DNA from 2 places in the Pseudomonas synxantha genome. Region 2 is predicted to be linked to the other one. Evidence: predicted binding sites of a transcription regulator. Region 2 holds the regulator's gene; the other holds the start of a gene.
What was found. The regulator sigma-54, encoded in region 2, starts transcription at its own class of promoters, with help from an activator protein. The targets are predictions, from matches to a motif close to ANTGGCATNNANNTTGCTNT.
Positions count from the first base shown of each region.

Region 1 (5,398 bases), 3.0 Mb from region 2:
CAACAGGCGCTCCAGCGCCTGGGCCACGCCCCAGGTCTGCGGCGTGGCGTAGTAGTCCAGGGCCAGGGCCTGCAGGGTCGAGCGTGCGGCCAGGCCACCGTCGGCGCATTGGCTGACGCCATCGGCCAGTGCGCACAGGTAGCCTTTGCTCGCCGCCAGTTCCGCCAGGGGCGTGACCACGCGCAGCGCATCCTGGTTTTCGCTGCGCGGGCCGATGGCACTGGCCTGGGCGACGCTCAGTTGCAGGCTCATCAGACGCGTGCGGCGGTCACGGCGGCCGACCCCCAGGTGGTTCTCCAGCGCCGTTTCACACCATGCAGGCCGAACCAGGCCACCACACCGAGACTGGCAAACAACCATAGGGCCAGTTGATAACTGCCGGTACTCTGTTTGATCGCGCCCATTCCGGCGGCGAGGGCGAAGCCGCCGATGCCGCCAGCCATGCCGATCAAACCGGTCATGACGCCGATCTCATTACGAAAACGTTGCGGTACCAATTGGAATACCGCGCCATTGCCGGCACCAAGGCCGAGCATGGTGCAGACGAAAAGTGCCAGCGCCGCGTAGGAGTTGGGCAGGTTGAAACCCACTGCCGCAATGCAGATCACTGCCACGCTATACATGCCGAGCAGGGTCTTGATCCCGCCGAAACGATCCGCCAGGGCGCCGCCCAAGGGCCGCATCAGGCTGCCGCCGAACACGCAGGCGGCGGTGTAGTAGCCGGCAGTCACCGGGCTCAGGCCGTACTGGTCGTTGAAGTAGCCGGGCAGGGCGCTGGCCAGGCCGATAAAACCGCCGAAGGTCACGCTGTAGAAAAACATGAACCACCAGCTGTCGCGGTCACCCAGGGCTTTGAAGTAGTCGGCCATGGATTTGGCTTTCGGCCGCTCTGGGGCATTGCGTGCGAGCCAGGCGAACACGATCAGCGTCAGCACCAGCGGAATCAGCGCAAAGCCGAACACGTTGCTCCAGCCGAACGCGGCCGCAAGCACCGGTGCCAGCAATGCGGCGAACACGGTGCCGGAGTTACCGGCCCCGGCGATGCCCATGGCCTTGCCCTGGTGTTCCGCCGGGTACCACTGGGACGCCAAGGGCAGGGCGACCGCAAAGGAGGCACCGGCCATGCCCAGGAACAGGCCCAGCAGCAAGGCTTGCTCGTAGCTGTGGATCCCCAGTTTCCAGGCACAGAACAGCGCCACGATCACAATCACCTGGCCAATCAAACCTGCGGTCTTGGGCGATAGCTTATCGGCCAGCATGCCCATCAGAAAGCGCAGCAGCGCGCCGGCCAGGATCGGTGTCGCCACCACCAGGCCACGCTGTTGAGTGGTCAGCTGCAAGTCGGCGGCAATCTGCACCGCCAGCGGGCCCAGCAGGTACCAGACCATGAAGCTCAGGTCGAAATACAGGAACGCGGCGAACAGGGTCGGGGTGTGCCCGGATTTCCAGAAACTTGATTTCATCATGCACCTCAACGGTTGGGGGCTAGGGGACCAAAACGCAAAAAACGCCGCCACCAGGTTCGCGAGGGGCAAACCGGATGGGCGACGTCTTTGTCGTGGAGGGGCAACCGCCGTTGGCTACCTGTCAGGATTGTTTAGCAAGAGCTGAGCCAGATCAGCCGAGCAACTCGCTCATGGCAATAATCTGCTCCGCCACCTGGATCAGTTTCTGTTGGCGACTCATGGCCTGGCGGCGCATCAGGGTGTAGGCCTCTTCTTCATTGCAGTCCTTCATTTTCATCAACAGGCCCTTGGCCAACTCGATGCGCTTGCGCTCGGCCAACTGCTGGTCGCGGGCGTGCAGCTGGGCGCGCAGCGCCTGGTCGCTCTCGAAGCGGGCCATGGCCACGTCAAGGATCGGTTGCAGGCGCTGGGCCTGGATGCCTTCGATAATATAGGCACTGACCCCGGCCCTGATTGCCTGGCGCATCACGTTCGGGTCGTGCTCATCGGTAAACATCACGATGGGCCGGGGTTGGTCGCGGCTGACCAGCACCACTTGCTCCATCACATCGCGACCGGGTGACTCGGTATCGATCAGGATCACGTCCGGGCGCACCGTTTCGACGCGTGCGGGCAGGTCGATGGTCAGCCCCGACTCATCGATCACTTCGAAACCAGCCTCGGTCAGCGCAGCCTTGAGGCGCCCGACCTTGCGCGCAGTGTCATTGATCAACAGGATTCGCAGCATTGTCATACCCCTTTCAGCGCAGCGCTTGGCGGCTGGCGTCATCGGCCAGGGCATGCAGGCGGAAGCTGCGGGCGTAGCCGGCAGGGTCGGAGCCGTCCCAGGTCTTGCCGTCGATCAACTGGCTGCTGCGCATCTCTGAGTCGCTGGCGGCAATGCCCAGCGTCTCGGCCGCCCGGCGATACAGCGCCAGTTGCTGCACCTGCCGGGCGACGCCCAGGTAGTCAGGGTCTTCACGCAACAAGCCCCAGCGTCGGAACTGGGTCATGAACCACATACCGTCGCTGAGGTAGGGCAGGTTCACCTCGCCACCGGCGAAAAAACGCAATGCGTGGGGATCTTGCCACTGGTTGCCCAGGCCATCGTCATAGTTGCCCAGCAGTCGCGGCTCGATACAGTCCAGTGGGGCGTCCAGGTACTCGCGGGCACTGAGCAATTGCGCAGTGGAGCGGCGGTTTTCGCTGCCCTGTTCGATAAACCGGCTGGCCTCGAGGATCGCCATCACCAGCACGCGAGCGGTATTGGGATACTCGTCGACGAAGGCCTGGGTGCAGCCCAGGACTTTTTCCGGATGATCGGGCCAGATCGCCTGGCTGGTCGCCAGGGTAAAGCCTTGATTTTCCTTCACTGCGCTGGCGCTCCAGGGTTCGCCGACACAAAACCCCTCGATGCGCCCGGCTTGCAGGTGCGCAACCATCTGCGGTGGCGGCACCACTACGCTGTTCACATCCCGCAACGGATGAATGCCTTGGCTGGCCAGCCAGTAATACAACCACATGGCGTGGGTGCCGGTGGGAAATGTCTGGGCGAAGGTCAGTTTCGTCCGACTTTGGTGCACATGGCGTTCCAGTGCCTCAGGAGTGACCACACCCTGGGTTTGCAGGCCGCGGGACAGGTTGATGCTCTGGCCGTTCTGGTTCAGCCCCATCAGCACCGCCATGGGGCAGGGGGCGACACCGCCGATGCCCAGATGCACGGCATAGATCAGCCCGTAGAGACTGTGGGCGGCGTCCAGTTCGCCGCTGACCAGCTTGTCCCGCAGGTTGGCCCAGGACGACTGGCGCTTGAGATTCAGCGTGAGGCCATAGGGTTGGGCAAAGCCCTGGGTGGCGGCAACTACCAGCGAGGCGCAATCGGTCAATGCCATGAAGCCCAGATCGAGGCTGCTTTTTTCCGGGGCGTCACTGCCGTTTACCCAAGCCAGTGGATCGTTCATCAACACCTGCCTTTTTCCAGGAAAGCCGTGATTCCCTGGGGTGGCGGTGCAGGCCATTGCAGGGTAACCACGCCTATGTACGTAGGCTCGCCGAGTCTTTGGCGCGGGCCTGTTACAGAGTGCATAGCAAGGCACATGCCATGGGCTGGAGGGTGGGTTCTGCCGTCAGCTTTCCATCATGATTGAACCTCGTGCGCCTCGCAGTATGGCCGCTTCTTCAAGCCATACAGCCCGGGAATATCTACGGTGCACGCTGATTCATCTGTAACGATCAAATACCGCTTGCTGTACCTCGGGCTGATCTGTGGCGTGTTGTTGCCGGGCAGTCGAGCTGCCTGGTGCGAGGCGTACCAGGCACGGTATGAAGGCCTGCGCACCTTCAGCCGTGCCCCATTGCCGCCCACGACCTTACTGGCGCAGTTGACCACCGCGCAACTTGCGCGTGTGCAACGTGCGTTCCTGCAAACAGATCCTGAGTTTTCCCCCTGAAAAAGGCCTTTGTCCATGCACCTGGAAATACTGTTGCAGGAGCAACTGATCAGCCGCAAGCGTCTGGCTGCGTTCGCACCGGGGAAGGTGCTGCCCTTGGATCCGGGGGTAACCCGATGTGTGGAGGTGCGGGTCAATGGGCAACTGATGGCATTGGGTGAGCTGGTGCAACTGGAGGACCGGCTGGGAGTGGAGTTGCAGGAGACCTATCAGGAGTGGATCTCTCAATAAGGGCGGGTAGCGAATTGTCCTACCGGAGGGTGCAAAAAAAAGTCGGCTGAATGGGTTTTGTCCTAGCGCGGGCCGAAGTGCCGATTTCTATAGTTGTGACATTGGCGCGAGCTGGCACAGGAAATAAGGATTTTGAATGGCAGTAGTCGAATGCAGAGGTGTGTATGGTCGTCGTGACTGCTGAACCTGCGACTTCCCTGGTCTTTGCTCGCTGGACTTTGCATGGCGATGGCCGGTTGACGGGCGGGCACGCGGATATTCAGTTGCCACCCAAGGAGGGGCAGGTTCTGCGTCTGCTGCTGGCCTCCGGTGGCACGTTGATGACCAAGGACCGTTTGTTGGAACTGGCCTGGTCCCGGGGCGAGGTGGCCGATGAGTCACTGACGCGATGCATTTACTCCCTGCGCAAGCACCTGGGTGCTGACAAAGGGTTTATCAAGACGATCTACGGCAAGGGGTATCGCTTTACCTGCCCGGTGCGGGTGGTGAGCGACCCATCAAGGCGCGTTGTGCACGTGTGCTCATTCTGCGGTCAGGCCAGCAATGCTTAAGGGGGGAAGCAGGAGCCTGCTGTTCGGCTTGCTGATGGGCAGCAACCAGGCACTGGCCTATTGCTGGGACGAAATGGCCCGGCGACACGATCTGGAACCTGAGTTGTTGCAGGCCATCGCTGCGGTAGAGTCGGGTTACCGCTCCCAGGCCATGAACTACACCAACCGCAACGGCACGCGTGATATCGGCCTGATGCAGATCAACAGCATCCACCTGCCGCGTTTGCTCAAGCAGGGCATTACCGAAGAGCGTCTGCTGAACGAGCCCTGCCTGTCAGTGGAGGTCGGTGCCTCGATCCTGGCTGAGTTTATCCAGCGTTTCGGATATAACTGGACGGCGGTGGGTGCCTACAACGTCGGGCCGGGTTCAGGCCCGCAGCGTGAGGCACTACGCCTGCGGTACGCGGAAAGGATCTGGGTGCGTTATGAAGCGCTGGTTTCGCAGCGTCAATGAGATCAGCGCGGCGCGCCTCGCATGCGGCCCGCCACCCCGGCTATAATCGGCGCCACCTTTTGCCGCCATCCGAGTCTAGCCCGCCCATGTATACCTTGGCCCGCCAGCTGTTGTTCAAACTCTCCCCGGAAACCTCCCACGATCTGTCCCTGGACCTGATCGGTGCCGGTGGCCGCCTGGGACTCAATGGCCTGGTATGCAAGGCGCCGGCGAAAATGCCGGTGTCGGTGATGGGGCTGGATTTCCCTAACCCGGTCGGCCTGGCAG
Region 1 covers NZ_LT629786.1:676,383-681,780, forward strand. Annotated here, with positions in the region: gene BLU48_RS03265 (bifunctional protein-serine/threonine kinase/phosphatase) at 1-252, opposite strand, end outside; gene BLU48_RS03270 (nitrate/nitrite transporter) at 252-1,463, opposite strand; gene BLU48_RS03275 (ANTAR domain-containing response regulator) at 1,618-2,193, opposite strand; gene BLU48_RS03280 (CmpA/NrtA family ABC transporter substrate-binding protein) at 2,207-3,406, opposite strand; gene BLU48_RS03285 (hypothetical protein) at 3,653-3,895, shown strand; gene BLU48_RS03290 (FliM/FliN family flagellar motor switch protein) at 3,911-4,126, shown strand; gene BLU48_RS03295 (winged helix-turn-helix domain-containing protein) at 4,291-4,677, shown strand; gene BLU48_RS03300 (transglycosylase SLT domain-containing protein) at 4,670-5,131, shown strand; gene BLU48_RS03305 (quinone-dependent dihydroorotate dehydrogenase) at 5,218-5,398, shown strand, end outside.
Region 1: BLU48_RS03280 (CmpA/NrtA family ABC transporter substrate-binding protein) is a predicted target of sigma-54. The motif match lies at 3,530-3,549, and genes of this name have one in related genera.

Region 2 (5,398 bases):
GCCGTTGCGAATGCCGCGGCGTTTGTGCGCGAACATGCCCACGGCACCACCACCGCCCGTGGCGGCGAAGGTGCTGCCCGGGAGTTCTGCGAGTTGATCCTGCGTGCCCAGGGCAGTCTTGAAGCGGCCCACGCCGCCTACCTATAGAGCGTTATATGCTGAGTAAAAAGATCCGCAACTTCCTGTTATTCGGGGTCATCGCCGCGCTGCTCCTGGCGGTGGGCTACTGGAATATCAGCCCGGGGCGCTTTCTCGACAAGCCTGTTGCGCAGGTTGACGAGGGGCTCATCGACAATTTCTCGATAAATGCCTACAGCATACAATTCATGCCGGACGGCAAGGTTCAATACGAGTTGACGGCCGATAAAGTCGAACACCTCAAGGCCTCCGACATCAGCCTGCTGACCAATCCGGACTTGAACCTTTATCGCGGAACCGACTTCCCGTGGCACGTCACCAGCAAGCGTGGCGAGGTCAATTCCGGCGGCACCGAAGTTGAACTGATCGACTCGGTACGCGTCGCACGTACAGACGCACAGAACCGCGACACCATCATTACCAGCAGTCGCATGACGGTATTCCCACAGAAGCAATATGCGCAGACCGAGCAAGACGTTAGAATCGACGGCGCTGGCGGTGTATCGACTGGCAAGGGAATGAAAGCGTATTTGAAAGAAAGCAGGATACACCTGCTATCGAACGTAAGAGGACAGTATGAGGCTCGTTAAAACCCTCCCTATTTTGCTCGGTCTGGGCGCAGCACTGGGAAGCGTGAGCGCCTGGGCTCTGCCGAACGATAGCCAGCAACCGATCCACATCTCGGCTGACGATGCGCAGCTGGATGACAAGCAAGGTGTCGCCACCTATACCGGCGGCGTGATCATCACCCAGGGCTCGATGAAGATCACCGGTAATACGGTGACACTGACGCGTACCCAGGCCGGCGATATCGATGTCGTGACCTCAGTGGGCAACCTCGCTTACTTCGAACAGAAGCAGAAGGCAGAAGATCCAGGCCCGATGAAGGGCTACGGCAAGACCATTCAATACCATGCCCAGCAAAATCGCATTGTACTGATCGACCAGGCCAAGGTGCTGAGCGCCGACGGTAACTCGACCGAAGGCGAGAAGATCGTCTACAACACCCAGCCCCAGGTCGCCCAGGCCGGCCGCGCCAATGGCAACAAGGTCACCGCACCTCGTCCGCGTATCGACATGGTTATCCAGCCGAAGAAGAAGGCCGAGTAATGGCGACCCTGAAAGCCCAGCACCTGGCCAAGGCCTATAAAAGCCGCCAGGTGGTACGCGACGTCAGCCTGTCGATCGACAGCGGCCAGATCGTCGGCCTGCTCGGCCCCAACGGTGCCGGCAAGACCACCTGCTTCTATATGATCGTCGGGCTGGTCCAGGCGGACCAGGGCCGCGTATTGATCGACGACCTGGACGTCAGCCACCAGCCAATGCACGGACGTGCCCGCGCCGGTATCGGCTATCTTCCGCAAGAAGCGTCGATCTTCCGCAAACTGTCGGTGGCCGACAACATCATGGCGATCCTGGAGACCCGCAAGGAGCTCGATCGCGATGGTCGCCGCAAAGAGCTGGAAAGCCTGCTGCAGGAATTCCACATCAACCATATTCGCGACAACCTCGGCATGAGCCTGTCCGGTGGCGAGCGTCGTCGCGTGGAAATCGCCCGCGCCCTGGCGACCGCGCCCAAGTTCATCTTGCTGGATGAACCGTTTGCCGGTGTCGACCCGATCTCGGTGGGCGATATCAAGCAGATCATCCACCATCTCAAGGCCAAGGGCATTGGCGTGCTGATCACCGACCATAACGTGCGCGAGACACTCGATATCTGCGAAACGGCTTATATCGTCAACGACGGCCAACTGATTGCCGAAGGCGATGCCGAGACTATCCTGGCCAACGAGCTGGTCAAGGAAGTGTACCTGGGTCACGAGTTCCGCCTGTAGGCACGGTGGTATCGCGGATTTTCCTGGAGCGCGCAGGAGTCAATAGAAACCTTGGCTTTTTTATTGTTACCGCGCTCTAGGCAAAGCCCCCGAGATCAGGCATATAATTTGCTTATGTTTGGCGCTCACGCGCCCTGTCGTGGATGGCGCATTGCGCCGGCGAATAAGGTGTTAAGCCCCTGCCATGAAACCATCGCTAGTCCTGAGAATGGGCCAGCAGCTGACGATGACACCGCAGCTGCAACAGGCCATCCGCCTGCTCCAATTGTCGACCCTGGACCTGCAACAGGAAATCCAGGAGGCCCTGGAGTCCAATCCGATGCTCGAACGCCAGGAAGAAGGCGACGACTTCGACAATGCCGACCCGCTGGCCGATAACATCGAGCAAAAACCCAACCCCGACGTGCAGGAACCCTCCTACCAGGAAACCGCCCCGACGGTGGATAACCTCGAGGACGGCGAATGGAACGAACGCATTCCCAACGAGCTTCCCGTGGATACCGCGTGGGAAGACGTGTACCAGACCAGCGCCAGCAGCCTGCCGAGCAATGACGATGACGAGTGGGACTTCACCACCCGTACCTCTGTCGGCGAGAGCCTGCAGAGTCATTTGTTGTGGCAACTGAACCTGGCACCGATGTCCGACACCGATCGCCTGATCGCGGTCACCCTGATCGACTGCATCAACAACCAGGGCTACCTGGACGAGACCCTCGACGAGATTCTTGAAGCCTTTGACCCGGAGCTGGACATCGAACTGGACGAAATCGAAGCCGTCCTGCATCGCATCCAGCAATTCGAGCCCGCCGGCATTGGCGCCCGCACCCTCAGCGAGTGCCTGCTGCTGCAATTGCGCCAGTTGCCGGCCAAGACGCCTTGGCTGGCCGAAGCCAAGCGCCTGGTGTCGGACTATATCGACCTGCTGGGCAGCCGCGACTACAGCCAGCTGATGCGCCGCATGAAGCTCAAGGAAGATGAATTGCGCCAGGTCATCGAGCTGGTGCAGAGCCTCAACCCGCGCCCGGGCTCGCAAATCGAGTCCAGCGAAGCCGAATACGTCGTCCCCGACGTGATCGTGCGCAAGGACAACGAGCGTTGGCTGGTGGAGCTGAACCAGGAGTCGGTGCCCCGCCTGCGGGTCAACCCGCAATATGCCGGTTTTGTGCGCCGCGCCGATACCAGCGCCGACAACACCTTCATGCGCAACCAGTTGCAGGAAGCGCGCTGGTTCATCAAGAGTCTGCAAAGCCGTAACGAAACCCTGATGAAGGTGGCGACCCAGATCGTCGAGCACCAGCGCGGTTTCCTGGAATACGGCGACGAAGCCATGAAGCCTTTGGTCCTGCACGATATCGCCGAAGCGGTCGGCATGCATGAATCGACGATTTCCCGGGTGACCACGCAGAAATTCATGCATACCCCACGGGGTATTTATGAGCTGAAATACTTTTTCTCCAGCCACGTCAGTACCTCCGAAGGCGGTGAATGCTCGTCCACAGCGATCCGCGCGATCATCAAGAAACTGGTTGCCGCGGAAAATCAGAAAAAGCCGTTGAGTGACAGCAAGATCGCTGGTTTACTGGAGGCACAAGGCATTCAGGTCGCCCGTCGAACCGTCGCCAAGTACCGCGAGTCCCTCGGGATCGCGCCTTCCAGCGAGCGTAAGCGTTTGATGTGACGGGCGGGCCATAGCGTTCCAGTGGCAGGCGTCTTGCCTGCCGCTTTATGCACTGGCAACGAAGGAGAAGCTGTATGCAAGTCAACATCAGTGGACACCATGTAGAAGTCACCCCTCCACTGCGCGACTATGTCGAGCAGAAGCTGAGGAAGCTTGAAGGACATTTCGACAAGATCACCAACGTGCAGGTCATCATGAAGGTTGACAAGCTTCAGCAGAAGATCGAAGCGACCCTCCAGATACCTGGTGGTGAAGTGGTTGCCAATGCCGAGCATGAAGACATGTATGCATCGATTGACTTGCTCACCGACAAGCTCGACCGCCAACTCAAAAAGCATAAGGAAAAGAATCTGAGCCTGCTCCAAGGCACAGGTCGTTAACTCTCCCCCCATGATCCGACTTGAAACCATCCTGACCCCCGGCCGTTCCCTCGTGAACGCGCCGGGCGGCAGCAAGAAAAAAGCCCTCGAACAAATTGCCAACCTGATCCACCGCGAAGTGCCGGGTCTGGAGATGCAAGATGTCTTCGAGGCGTTGATTGCCCGTGAAAAACTCGGCTCCACCGGTTTTGGCAACGGCATCGCCATCCCTCACTGCCGCCTCAAAGGCTGTGATACACCCGTGAGCGCCCTGCTGCACTTGGAAGCTGCGATCGATTTCGACGCCATCGACGGTGCCCCGGTCGACCTGCTGTTCGTATTACTGGTCCCGCAAGCCGCCACCGATGCGCATCTGGAACTGCTAAGGCAGATCGCCAGCATGCTTGATCGCAAGGAAGTACGCGAAAAACTGCGCAGTGCCAAGACCAATCAGGCCCTGTATCAGGTCGTCCTGGATGAACAAAACGGGCAGTAATCATGCGTTTGATCATCGTCAGCGGCCGTTCCGGCTCAGGTAAAAGCACCGCCCTCAACGTCCTTGAGGACAACGGTTTCTATTGCATCGACAATTTGCCCGCCGGCCTGCTGCCGGAGCTGGCGGAACGCGCACTGATCCATACTGAATTGGCGCAACCCCTGGTCGCTGTGTCTATCGATGCCCGCAACCTGCCCAGCCACCTCTCGCGGTTTCCGGAACTGCTGGAAGAAGTGCGCGCCAAGCATATTCATTGCGATGTACTGTACTTGGATGCCGACGAAGAAACGCTTCTCAAACGTTTCTCAGAAACTCGTCGCCGCCACCCGCTCAGCAGCGCCAACCGCTCCCTGGCCGAAGCCATCCAGGACGAGACCAAGTTGCTGGGGCCGATCATTGATCTGGCTGATCTTAAGATCAACACCACCAATCTGAACCTGTATCAGCTGCGCGATGCGATCAAGCTGCGCCTGCTGAACCAGCCAGAGCCCGGAACTGCGTTCCTGGTCGAATCATTCGGTTTCAAACGTGGCATGCCGGTGGATGCCGACCTGGTGTTTGATGTGCGCTGCCTGCCCAATCCCTATTGGAAGCCAGAACTGCGTGATCAGTCCGGATTGGACCAACCGGTGATCGATTACCTGGCCGCGCAACCGGATGTAGAAGAGATGTTCCAGGACATCTCCAGCTACCTGCTCAAATGGTTACCGCGCTTTGCCGCGAGCAACCGCGCCTATGTCACCATTGCCATTGGCTGCACTGGCGGCCACCATCGCTCCGTCTATCTGACGGAACGGCTGGGCCAGGTGCTGCAACAAACCCTCAAGAACGTCCAGGTCCGCCACCGCGACCTTAGCTGAAAGGAACACCACTGCGATGCCGGCTCGGGAAA
Region 2 covers NZ_LT629786.1:4,487,570-4,492,967, forward strand. Annotated here, with positions in the region: gene BLU48_RS20805 (KdsC family phosphatase) at 1-147, shown strand, start outside; gene lptC (LPS export ABC transporter periplasmic protein LptC) at 156-728, shown strand; gene lptA (lipopolysaccharide transport periplasmic protein LptA) at 715-1,248, shown strand; gene lptB (LPS export ABC transporter ATP-binding protein) at 1,248-1,973, shown strand; gene BLU48_RS20825 (RNA polymerase factor sigma-54) at 2,158-3,651, shown strand; gene hpf (ribosome hibernation-promoting factor, HPF/YfiA family) at 3,726-4,031, shown strand; gene ptsN (PTS IIA-like nitrogen regulatory protein PtsN) at 4,042-4,506, shown strand; gene rapZ (RNase adapter RapZ) at 4,509-5,366, shown strand; gene BLU48_RS20845 (HPr family phosphocarrier protein) at 5,383-5,398, shown strand, end outside.